4 regions of the Sodalis sp. RH20 genome follow, and region 2 is predicted to be linked to each of the others. Evidence: predicted binding sites of a transcription regulator. Region 2 holds the regulator's gene; each other region holds the start of a gene.
The links. Region 2 encodes PurR, which represses purine synthesis genes. Its sites were predicted from a motif close to CANGCAAACGTTTGCNTG; they were not measured.

Region 1 (3,154 bases), 1.6 Mb from region 2:
CTCGATAACCGCTTCGTCATGGATGCTGTCCAGAATATCGCAAATCCAGCCGGCCAGCTCGCGCACCTCCTGCTCGCCGAAACCGCGCCGGGTGACCGCCGGCGTGCCGATACGGATACCGGAGGTGACAAACGGACTTTTAGGATCGTTTGGCACGGCGTTCTTGTTCACGGTGATATTCGCCCTTCCGAGCGCGGCATCGGCTTCTTTACCGGTCAGGTTTTTGTCCACCAGGTCCAGCAGGAACAGATGGTTATCGGTACCGCCGGAAACAATGTTGTAGCCGCGTTCCAGGAACACCGCCACCATGGCCTTGGCGTTCCTGGCCACCTGCTGCTGGTAAATACGGAACGCCGGCTCCATCGCTTCTTTCAGCGCCACCGCCTTGCCGGCGATCACATGCATCAACGGCCCGCCCTGCCCGCCCGGGAAAACGGCGGAATTGAGCTTCTTATACAGTTCTTCGCTGCCGCCCTTGGCCAGGATCAGGCCGCCGCGTGGACCGGCCAGGGTTTTATGGGTCGTGGTGGTCACCACATGCGCGTGAGGCACCGGGTTCGGATAGACATCGGCGGCGACCAGGCCGGCCACATGGGCCATGTCGACAAACAGGTAAGCGCCCACTTTATCGGCGATTTCACGCATCTTAGCCCAATCGACAATACCGGAATAGGCGGAAAAACCGCCGATAATCATCTTCGGCTTATGCGTTTCGGCCAATTGCGCCAGCTCCGCGTAATCGATATGGCCGCTCTCATCAATGCCGTAAGGAATGATGTTATACAGTTTGCCGGAAAAGTTAACCGGCGAACCATGGGTCAGGTGACCGCCGTGGGCCAGGTTCATGCCCAGCACCGTATCGCCGGGCTGCAACAGCGCGGTATAGACGGCAAAGTTGGCCTGCGACCCGGAATGCGGCTGCACGTTGGCATAATCGGCGCCGAACAGCTCCTTGGCGCGATCGATGGCCAGCTGCTCGACGATATCGACAAATTCGCAGCCGCCGTAATAACGCTTGCCCGGATAACCTTCGGCATATTTATTGGTCAACTGGGAGCCTTGAGCCTGCATGACGCGCGGACTGGTGTAGTTTTCCGAGGCAATCAGTTCAATGTGCTCTTCCTGGCGCACCACTTCCTGCTCCATTGCCTGCCATAATTCGGCATCATAATCTGCAATGTTCATATCACGCTTTAACATCCGCTTCTCCTGGCTCAGCTGGCATCGCTGTGGGGTGAAAAAAAAGATTGTAAGAATCCGTTGACGCTATGGCGATAGTGTAAACTTTTTTGCCCCTGCTCCGATAGGGCCCGCGCCGGTTTTTAAGCAAACGATTCCGTCGCCGCGCGCCCATAAGGGCGGGCACGCGCGGGTCGCAAGGGGATTGGGATTTTTTTTCATGCCGGCGGGGAATTTTTTCATGACCACGGGACTCCCCGCCCAGCGGTATATGCCGCGGGCGCGGGAATAACGGCGGGCGTCAGATCGCTTCTTCGTCCTGCTCGCCGGTGCGGATACGCACAACGCGCGCAACGTCGAAAACAAAGATTTTACCGTCGCCGATTTTACCGGTCTGGGCGGTATGCATGATGGTATCGACGCAGCTGTCGACGATATCATCGGCCACCACCAGCTCGATTTTTACCTTGGGCAAAAAATCCACCATATATTCCGCGCCGCGATAAAGCTCGGTATGGCCTTTCTGGCGCCCGAAGCCTTTCACCTCGGTGACGGTCATGCCGGTGATGCCGACTTCCGCCAACGCCTCGCGCACATCGTCCAGTTTGAACGGTTTGATAATTGCATCGATTTTTTTCATCGTAAAACCTTTTTCAGGCAGCCCGGCGACGCCGGCCGCGCAGCATGGGTAAAAAGAGAGCCAACTTAGGCTTTAAAGTCGTTAGCGTCCAGCTCGTGACGAGACAAAAGCTTATAAAATTCAGTGCGGTTACGTCCGGCCATACGCGCCGCCTGGGTAACGTTACCTTTGGTGATCTGCAATAATTTACGCAGATAATGTAATTCAAATTGCAATCTGGCCTCAACAAACGTCGGCAAGACGGTATTTTCCCCCTCCAGCGCCTGCTCCACCAGCGCTTCGCTGATGACCGGGGCCGACGTCAGGGCCACACACTGTTCTATCACGTTAACCAGCTGACGTACATTGCCAGGCCAACTGGCCGCCATCAGACGTTTCATGGCATCGGTGGAAAAGCTGCGTACAAACGGCTTATGGCGCAGCGCCGCCGCCCGCAGCAAATGATTGGCCAGCACCGGGATATCCTCGGCACGCTCATGCAGCGCCGGCAATTTCAGGCTGACCACATTCAGGCGGTAATACAAATCTTCGCGAAACCCGCCTGCGGCCATCACCTTGGGCAGATCGCGGTGGGTGGCGGAAATGATCCTGACGTCGATATCCACATCCCAATTGCTGCCCAGCGGGCGCACTTTGCGCTCCTGCAGGACGCGCAACAGCTTGACCTGCAAGGATAGCGGCATATCGCCAATCTCGTCCAGGAACAGCGTCCCGCCCGCGGCCGCCTGGAACAAACCCTCCCGGCTGCTCACCGCGCCGGTAAACGCCCCTTTGGCATGCCCGAACAGCTCCGACTCCAGCAACTGCTCCGGCAACGCGCCGCAGTTAATGGCGATAAAAGGATGTTTGGCGCGGGGGCTGGCGGCATGGATCGCCTGCGCCAGGATCTCCTTGCCGGTGCCGCTCTGGCCGTTAATCAGCACGCTGACATCCGACTGCGCCACCATTTTAGCCTGCTCCAGCAGCCGCAGCATGAGGGGGCTGCGGGTGACGATTGACTCGCGCCAGCTGTCGTCGCCCGCCGGCATCGACAGTTGCAGGGCATGATCGATAGCCTGGTATAAGGCATCCCTGTCGACGGGTTTGGTCAGGAAACTGAACACGCCTTTTTGCGTGGCGGCTACCGCATCGGGTATGGAACCATGGGCGGTCAGGATGATCACCGGCATGCCGGGCTGATGGCGCTGGATCTCGCCGAACAGCGCCAGCCCGTCCATTTCGTCCATGCGCAGATCGCTTATCACCAGATCGATTTTTTCCCGCGCCAGCACGCGCAGGGCGTCCTGGCCGCTTTCGGCGGTGGTGACGGTAAATCCTTCGCTGGTCAGGCGCATG
Region 2 (3,154 bases):
TACAAGGATGTGGTACGCATCCATATGCCGCGCACCGCCAACGAAATGTACCACCTGCGCGACGCAGCGCCGGTTAAGAAAGACGAGCTGGAAAGCGGCGACCTGGTCTTTTTCCATATTTCCAATCGCGGCGCGGCGGATCACGTCGGCGTCTATCTTGGCAATGGTCGCTTTATCCAGTCGCCCCGCACCGGCAGCGATATCCGTATCAGCTATCTGAGTGAGGATTATTGGCAGGATCATTACGTGGGCGCCCGCCGGGTGGTCACGCCGAAAAATATCCGCTGAAGGCGCGCCGGAAAAAAAAGAGGAGCCAAGGCTCCTCTTTTTTATATCTGAACCGAGAGGGTGTCAGTTCATGACGGCGGTAAAGCTGAAGACAATAATCACCAGCAGCGAGAACACCGTGGTCAGTAACGACATTTTTAAATCGCTGTCCATTCTATCTCCTTAACGTAAACCAGGGCGCCGGCCTTATCCACCGGCCCGCAGAGCAGTTATCGTCAGTTTGCCATAACAGCGATGAAAAAGCTTGCTCCCAACCTGTAGCCGCCACATTTAACACTTTCACTTTGGCGCGGGATGAACGAAAATTAACGGTTAATTCCACAGCGTCGGAAAGTGCTTGCGCCTTCGACAGACATTATTCCAGCCAGGGCGTACGGGAGTATCAAAGGCATGGCAACCATTAAAGATGTGGCAAAACGCGCTAATGTATCGACAACCACCGTTTCGCATGTGATCAATAAAACCCGTTTTGTTGCGCAAGACACTCAAATTGCCGTGCTGGACGCCATTAAACAACTGCATTATTCACCCAGCGCCGTGGCGCGCAGCCTGAAGGTCAATCGCACCAAGTCCATCGGCCTGCTCGCCAGCACCAGCGAGGCGCCCTATTTCGCCGAAATTATCGAGGCGATTGAGCACCATTGCTTTGCTCGCGGTTATACCCTGATATTGTGCAATTCGCACAATGATCTCGAAAAACAGCGCGCCTATCTGGCGATGCTGGCGCAAAAGCGCGTCGACGGCCTGCTGGTGATGTGCGCCGAGTATCCCGAAACGCTGCTGGATATGCTTGAGGAATATCAGCATATCCCCATGGTGGTCATGGATTGGGGTGAGGCCCGCCGTGATTTTACCGACACCATTATCGATAACGCCTTTGCCGGCGGTTATATGGCGACGCAATATTTGCTTAAACGCGGCCATCGCGCCATCGGCGCCATTCCCGGACAGCTGGCGCGCAACACCGGCGGCGGCCGCCACCGCGGCTATCTGCATGCCATGGCGGAGGCCGGCATCCCGTTAAACGACCGCTGGATTGTGCAAGGCAATTTCGAGCCTGAATCCGGCTACCTGGCGATGAAACAAATCCTGGCGCAAACGCCGCGTCCCACCGCGGTCTTCTGCGGCGGCGACATTATGGCCATGGGCGCACTGTGCGCCATTAATGAAATGGGCCTGAGCGTACCTGAGGATATTTCTATCATCGGCTACGACAACGTGCGCAATTCGTGCTTTTTCAGCCCGGCGCTGACCACCATCCATCAGCCTAAAGAGGATTTGGGCGAGGCGGCGCTTACCATGCTGCTCGATAGGATTACCAGCAAACGCGAGAACGCCAAAACCATCGAAGTCCATCCGTCGCTGATTGAACGCCGTTCGGTCGCAGACGGTCCCTTCCCCGCTTAAGGCCACGCGCCAGGCCCGGGCAACCGGCTGGCGCCTCCAGGGTCTGTTGCTATGTAAAGCGCCGTCCGCCTCGGACACAAGATTTTTCATATAATGATCTCTGTGCAAAGAGTTATTGTTTCAGCGAGAAATCATTAAGTTATAATGGGAAATACATTAGCGCGTTAGCTATTGTCTAAATTAAAATGCAGGCTTATACTCAATATCGTTAACAATTATAACGAGTTGTCTAATAAATTTGTATAAAAGTATGTCGTGTTTTCCAACATGACATCACCCTTTTATAAAGCGCCCGGCTAAGTCGCAGTCTAAGGTTTACTTTATATTCCTCTGTTGATGGTGATACTTCAGACACCACGGATAACCGTGGATTCTTATAAAGCCCGCAGGCATGGTGAGTGCTTTTCCTGACGGGGCACTGCAGAAGAAAGGTGATGGAGAAGCTATGAGTTCCTCGTGCGTTGAAGACCTGAGCTTTCATGATAATGATTGGTACCGTATCGTCCATGAATTGCTCTCTGAAGCCGGTATTGAACTCAATGGTTCAAGACCATTTGATATCCGAATCAAGAATCCGGGATTTTTTAAGCGCGTATTGCAGGATGGATCTTTGGGATTGGGCGAGAGTTACATGGATGGCTGGTGGGAGTGTGAGCGGCTGGACATTTTTTTCCAGCGTGTTCTCAGGGCGGGTCTGGAGAATAAACTTCCGCATCATTTAAAAGATACCTTACGCATTGCCGCCGCCCGGCTGATGAACCTCCAGTCGCGCAAGCGGGCCTGGATCGTGGGCAAAGAACATTACGATTTGGGTAACGATCTGTTTGAAAAGATGCTCGATCCCTATATGCAATATTCCTGCGGCTACTGGAAACAGGCGACCACCCTCGAGGAAGCCCAGCAGGATAAGCTGAAGATGATTTGCGAAAAACTGCAGCTGCGACCCGGCCTGACGCTGCTGGACGTGGGCTGCGGCTGGGGCGGGCTTGCCGCCTACGCGGCCAGGAATTATGGCGTATCGGTACAGGGCGTCACTATCTCTGCCGAGCAGCAAAAGCTGGCGCAAACGCGCTGCGAGGGACTGGATGTCACCATTTTGCTGCAGGACTATCGCGATCTGGATATGCAATTTGACCGTATTGTTTCAGTCGGCATGTTCGAACACGTAGGCCCCAAGAATTACGCCACCTATTTCGACGTTATCGATCGCAACCTGAAACGCGACGGTCTGTTCCTGCTGCATACCATCGGCTCGAATATCACCGATATGAATGTCGACCCGTGGATTAATAAGTATATTTTCCCCAACGGCTGCCTGCCGTCGGTACAGCAAATTGCCCATGCCAGCGAAAAGCATTTTGTTATGGAAGACTGGCATAACTTCGGCTCTGATTACGACAAAACGCTCATGGCCTGGTATGAACGTTTTGTCGCCGCCTGGCCGGCGCTGTCCAACAAA
Region 3 (3,154 bases), 1.6 Mb from region 2:
GTTGGGAATATCCCGCAGTTGGAAACGCCCGCCGCGATTGCCGTCGCTGACCAGCTCCGGCATGGCGTTGGACAGCCCGCCGGCGCCGACGTCATGGATAAACAAAATAGGATTGTCGTCGCCCATCTGCCAGCAGCGGTCGATCACCTCCTGGCAGCGGCGCTCCATTTCCGGGTTGTCGCGCTGCACCGAGGCGAAGTCGAGATCGGCGTCCGACTGGCCGGACGCCATCGAGGACGCCGCGCCGCCGCCGAGACCGATATTCATCGCCGGGCCGCCCAGCACGATAAGCTTGGCGCCGGGGGTGATCTCTCCTTTCTGCACATGGCCGTCGCGAATATTGCCGAGGCCGCCCGCCAGCATAATGGGCTTATGGTAGCCGCGCAGCTCAACGCCGTTATGGCTGTTGACCCGCTCCTCATAAGTGCGGAAATACCCGGTCAGCGCGGGACGGCCGAACTCATTGTTAAACGCCGCGCCGCCCAGCGGACCGTCGGTCATGATATCCAGCGCGCTGACAATGCGATCCGGCTTGCCGAAATCCTCTTCCCACGGCTGGCCGAAACCGGGAATGCGCAGGTTGGAGACGGAAAAGCCCACCAGGCCGGCCTTGGGCTTGGACCCGCGGCCGGTGGCGCCCTCATCGCGTATCTCGCCGCCGGAGCCGGTAGCGGCGCCGGGCCAGGGTGAAATAGCCGTGGGATGATTATGGGTTTCCACCTTCATCAGGATATGCGCCGCTTCCTGGTGATAATCGTAACGGGCGCTGCCGGGTGCGGCGAAGAAACGTCCCACCGCCGGTCCCTCCATGACCGCGGCGTTGTCCTTATAGGCGGACAGGACAAACTCCGGCGTCTGTTCAAAGGTATTCTTGATCATTTTAAACAGCGACTTCGGCTGTTCCTGGCCGTCGATAATCCAGTCGGCGTTGAAGATTTTATGGCGACAATGTTCGGAATTGGCCTGGGCGAACATATACAGCTCAACGTCGGTGGGATCGCGGCCCAAGCGGGTGAACGCCTCGAGCAGGTAGTCGATTTCATCCGGCGCCAGCGCCAGCCCCAGCGTCTGGTTGGCCTGCTCCAGGGCGTCGCGGCCGTCCGCGAGCATAGCCACGGTGCGCACCGGCGCGGGCTCGTGGTGGGCAAACAGCGCCTGGGCCTGCTCCAGCTCGCTGAAGACGGTTTCCATCATCCGGTCATGCAGCAACGTCCCCAGTTGCCGCCACTGGTCCCCGGTCATCGACGCGCCCTGGAAATAAAACGCCAGCCCGCGTTCCAGGCGCTTGACCTGCGCCAGCCCGCAGTTATGGGCGATATCGGTGGCCTTCGACGACCAGGGGGATAATGTGCCGGGACGCGGCGTAACCAGCAGCAGCCGGCCCTGGGGCGCATGTTCGGCGAGAGAGGGGCCATACTTCAGCAGCCGTTGCAGCCGGGCAAGCTCGTCGGCGGAAAGCGGCGCGCTCAGGTCGGCAAAGTGGACATATTCAGCATAGACATCGCTGACCGGAAGCCGGGCATCCTGGCAGCGGGACAATAGCTTGTTGATACGAAATGCCGACAGAGCGGGCGAACCACGCAGTATTTCCATAATAAAAGATCTCTCGTCTTTGAACCGGCGACCAAAGGTGCTCGGGTACGGCTTGCCATGGGGCGCATCTTTAGCGCAGCTTCAGGGGGGAAACGCGCGCCATTATAGAGAATCCCGGCGGCGGACGAAACCGTTTGCGCGGTTATTGTTGCGATTCTTCTTGTTAAAACGTCCCCGCGGCGGGAATGCAATAAATTTGCACCTTGGCGTTTTGTTAAGCAAAATGCTCCGACCCCAGGGAAAAAAAGATAATAACACCGCGATCACAGACCGCGATAAAATCGCCCCGGCGAGAGATAACTATTTGAAGCGTTTTAAATTAAATTATGTCGTGACCGGCGTTATCGCCGTCTTGCTGACCTGGGCGTTGTGGTTAAACGTCCCCTGGCACAGCATGCAGGACGATAAACTCAGCCAGATAAAAGCCAGGGGAACGCTGCGCGTCAGCACCATCGACGCTCCGCTGAGCTTTTATACCGCCAACAACCAGCAAACCGGTTTCGATTACGAACTGGCGAAGCGTTTCGCCGATTATCTGGGGGTCAGGCTGGTCATCCGCCAGCGCCATACCCTCAATGAACTGTTCGACGATCTGGACAACGACGATGCCGATCTGCTCGCCGCCGGATTGCTCTACAATAACGACCGCCTGCAGCGTTTTACTACCGGCCCCGCCTATTATTACGTTTCCCAGCAACTGGTGTACCGCCTGGGCCAGCCGCGGCCGAAAAACCTCGGCGCCCTGCAGGGCCGGCTGGCCGTCTCCTCCGGGTCGGCGCATATCTCGCTGCTGCGCGGCCTGAAGGAAACAAAATATCCGCAATTGCAATGGGAGGTATCCTCCGATCTCAGCAGCAAGGCGCTGCTGGAGCAGGTGGCCGAAGGCAAGCTCGACTATACGCTGGTGGATTCGGCGACCGTCGGCCTGCTGCAACGGGTGCATCCGCAGTTGGCCGTGGCCTTCGACGTCAGCGACGAGGAGCCGGTCACCTGGTATCTGCCGCGGCGCAATAGCGACAACCTTTCCGCCGCCCTGCTGGATTTTTTCAGCGGCCAGGAAGCGGACGGCACCATGGCGCGGCTGGAGGAAAAATATCTCGGCCACGTGGGCAGTTTTGATTACGTGGACACCAAGACCTTTTTGACCTCCATCGACGCCACGCTGCCGACGCTGCAAGGGCTGTTCCAGCAATATGCCAAGGAAATCGACTGGAAACTGCTGGCGGCCATCTCCTATCAGGAATCCCATTGGAATCCCCAGGCCGTCTCCCCCACCGGCGTGCGCGGCCTGATGATGTTGACCCGCGCCACCGCCGATAGCCTGGGCATTACCGATCGGCTGGACATTGAACAAAGCATCCGGGGCGGGGCGCTGTATCTGGAACGCATGATGCAAAAAGTGCCCGATACCATTCCCGAGGATGAAAAAATCTGGTTTGCGCTGACCGCCTATAATATGGGTTATGCGCATATGCTGGACGCGCGCGCCCTGACGGCAAAGCAGCAGGGCAATCCCGACAGCTGGGTGGACGTCAAGCTGCGCCTGCCGATGCTCAGCCAG
Region 4 (3,154 bases), 1.5 Mb from region 2:
TCGGTGTCGCCGGGGAAGACCGGCACTTTCGCCTGCAGGATGACCGGGCCGCCGTCCAGCTGTTCCGTCACGAAATGCACCGAGGTGCCGTGTTCGCGATCGCCGTTGGCCAACGCCTGGCGATGGGTATGCAGGCCCGGATACAAGGGAAGCAGGGAAGGGTGGATATTCAGCATCCGTCCCGCGTAATGGCCGACAAAGTCCGGCGACAGGATGCGCATATAACCGGCCAGGATCACCGCGTCCGGCTGATAGCGGTCGATGGCCTCGCATAGGGCGCGGTCGAAGGACGCGCGGTCGGGATAGTCGCCGGGCAGCAGCGCGCGGGCGGGCACATCGGCGCGGGCGGCGCGCCTGAGTCCTAACGCGTCGGCCCGGTTGCTGAAGACCGCCGCGACCCGTGCCGGCATTCTTTCCTGCCGGCAGGCGTCGATCACCGCCTGCAGATTGCTGCCCTCGCCCGAGATCAGCACCACCAGCTTTTTCATTAACGGATAATGACCCGTTCGCCGCCGGCCAGCGTCTGGATCTCGCCCAGCTTCCAGGCGGTCTCGCCCAGGCCGGCCAGCAACGACAGCGCCCGATCGGCGCTGTGCGCAGGCACCACGACAATCATGCCGACGCCGCAGTTAAAGGTGCGGTACATTTCATGGCGGCTGACGTTGCCGGCCTGCTGCAGCCAGCCGAATACCGCCGGCCATTGCCAACTGCCCTCGTCGATGACCGCCTGCGTGTCCGCCGGCAATACCCGGGGGATGTTTTCCCAAAAACCGCCGCCGGTGAGGTGGGCGATGGCGTGGATCTCGGTTTGCGCGATAAGCTCCAGCAGCGCCTTAACATAAATGCGCGTCGGCTCAAGCAGGTGATCGGCCAGGGGCTTGCCGTCCAGTTGGGTGGTGAGCGGGTCGGTTTGGCTGAACTCAAGGATCTTACGCACCAGGGAATACCCGTTGGAGTGCGGGCCGCTTGAGGCCAGGGCCAGCAGAGTATCACCGGCCTGTACCTTGCTGCCGTCGATGATTTCCGATTTTTCCACCACGCCGACGCAAAAACCCGCCACGTCATAATCCTCGCCATGATACATGCCGGGCATTTCCGCCGTTTCGCCGCCGACCAGGGCGCAGCCGGACTGTTTACAGCCTTCGGCAATGCCGGTAATCACCGCCGCCGCGGTATCCACATCCAGTTTGCCGGTGGCGAAATAGTCCAGGAAGAACAGCGGCTCGGCGCCCTGCACCACCAGATCGTTGACACACATCGCCACCAGATCGATGCCGATGGTATCGTGACGTTTTAAATCCATCGCCAGACGCAGCTTGGTGCCGACGCCGTCGGTGCCGGATACCAGGATGGGTTCGCGGTATTTCTGCGGCAGGGCGCATAGCGCGCCGAACCCACCCAGCCCGCCCATGACTTCCGGACGTTTTGTCTGTTTCACCACACCTTTGATGCGGTCTACCAAGGCGTTGCCGGCATCAATATCCACGCCTGCGTCTTTATAGCTGAGAGAGGTTTTATCGGTCACTGCAAGATCCCCACGGAGATGGTATGTTGGCTTGTATTCTGGCGCAGGCAATTCTAACAGCGTGGGCAATCGTTTGCGAGTGGTGATGTCAAACGCCCTCCCGGCTTTTGTTGTCCAGCCTTTATTTCGCTTAACGGTTGATCAGGATCAGCTATTTTCGTATGGCGCAGTAAATAAAAGGGGTTATAATCTCGCGATTTTTTTGCGCAATTAATGCTACTTGGGGAGAATAATGATGAAGATCGTTGAGGTAAAGCACCCGCTTGTGAAACATAAATTAGGTTTGATGCGTGAAAATGATATCAGCACCAAGCGTTTTCGTGAATTGGCCTCTGAAGTGGGAAGTTTACTGACCTACGTAGCAACCGCCGATCTGGAAACTGAAAAGGTCACCATCGAGGGATGGTGCGGTCCGGTGGAAATTGAACAAATCAAGGGTAAGAAAATTACCGTGGTGCCTATCCTGCGCGCGGGCCTGGGCATGATGGACGGCGTGCTGGAGAACGTGCCCAGCGCGCGTATCAGCGTGGTCGGCATGTATCGCGATGAAACCACCCTGGAGCCGGTGCCTTATTTCCAGAAGCTGGCCTCGAGCATCGACGAGCGCATGGCGCTGGTGGTCGACCCGATGCTGGCCACCGGCGGCTCGATGATCGCCACCATCGACTTACTGAAGAAGGCCGGCTGCAAGAGTATCAAGATATTGGTCCTGGTGGCGGCGCCCGAAGGTATCGCGGCGCTGGAAAAAGCCCATCCCGATGTCGAGCTGTATACCGCGGCCATCGACAAGGGGCTTAACGAGCACGGCTACATTATGCCGGGCCTCGGCGATGCGGGCGATAAACTCTTTGGCACCAAATAAAATCAAGCCGGCCGGCAGGCCGGCTTTTTTTTGCTTCTCACTTTAAGGAAACTCAACATGACCCGTCGCGCCATCGGTGTTGATGAACGCCCGCCGCTACTGCAAACCATCCCGCTCAGCTTTCAGCATCTGTTCGCCATGTTCGGCGCCACGGTGCTGGTGCCGATTTTATTTAAAATCAATCCGGCCACCGTCCTGCTGTTTAACGGTATCGGCACCTTGCTGTACCTGTTTATCTGCAAGGGCAAGATCCCGGCGTACCTGGGTTCCAGTTTTGCCTTTATATCGCCGGTGCTGTTGTTGCTGCCGCTGGGCTATGAAGCGGCGCTGGGCGGTTTTATCGCCTGCGGCGCGCTGTTTTGCGTGGTGGCGCTGATCGTCAAGGTCGCCGGTATCGGCTGGATTGACGTGGTGTTTCCGCCGGCCGCCATGGGCGCCATCGTCTCGGTAATCGGCCTGGAACTGGCCGGCGTCGCGGCTAATATGGCGGGGCTGCTGCCGACGGAAGGCGCGCCGGTGGCGAGTTCCACCATTATTATTTCCCTGGTGACCCTGGGTGTTACCGTGCTGGGATCGGTGCTGTTTCGCGGCTTCCTGGCCATTATCCCGATCCTGATCGGGGTGCTGGTGGGCTACGCGCTGGCCTGGGCGATGGGCGTGGTGGATTTATCCCCGGTCGCCGCCGCCCATTGGTTCGCGCTGCCGACCTTTTATACCCCGCGCTTTGAGTGGATCGGCATCCTGACCATCCTGCCGGCGGCGCTGGT

Region 1: the regulator PurR is predicted to act here: its motif matches at 1,324-1,341, upstream of glyA (serine hydroxymethyltransferase).
Region 3: the regulator PurR is predicted to act here: its motif matches at 1,717-1,734, upstream of purL (phosphoribosylformylglycinamidine synthase).
Region 4: the regulator PurR is predicted to act here: its motif matches at 1,588-1,605, upstream of purM (phosphoribosylformylglycinamidine cyclo-ligase).

Annotation. Positions count from the first base shown of each region.
Region 1 is NZ_CP178733.1:286,622-289,775, reverse strand. It holds gene glyA (serine hydroxymethyltransferase) at 1-1,200, opposite strand, end outside; gene glnB (nitrogen regulatory protein P-II) at 1,481-1,819, opposite strand; gene glrR (two-component system response regulator GlrR) at 1,885-3,154, opposite strand, start outside.
Region 2 is NZ_CP178733.1:1,928,071-1,931,224, reverse strand. It holds gene ACL2XM_RS08980 (NlpC/P60 family protein) at 1-288, shown strand, start outside; gene ACL2XM_RS08975 (YnhF family membrane protein) at 352-441, opposite strand; gene purR (HTH-type transcriptional repressor PurR) at 679-1,695, shown strand; gene cfa (cyclopropane fatty acyl phospholipid synthase) at 2,141-3,154, shown strand, end outside.
Region 3 is NZ_CP178733.1:278,233-281,386, reverse strand. It holds gene purL (phosphoribosylformylglycinamidine synthase) at 1-1,593, opposite strand, end outside; gene mltF (membrane-bound lytic murein transglycosylase MltF) at 1,817-3,154, shown strand, end outside.
Region 4 is NZ_CP178733.1:388,088-391,241, forward strand. It holds gene purN (phosphoribosylglycinamide formyltransferase) at 1-488, opposite strand, end outside; gene purM (phosphoribosylformylglycinamidine cyclo-ligase) at 488-1,525, opposite strand; gene upp (uracil phosphoribosyltransferase) at 1,761-2,387, shown strand; gene uraA (uracil permease) at 2,445-3,154, shown strand, end outside.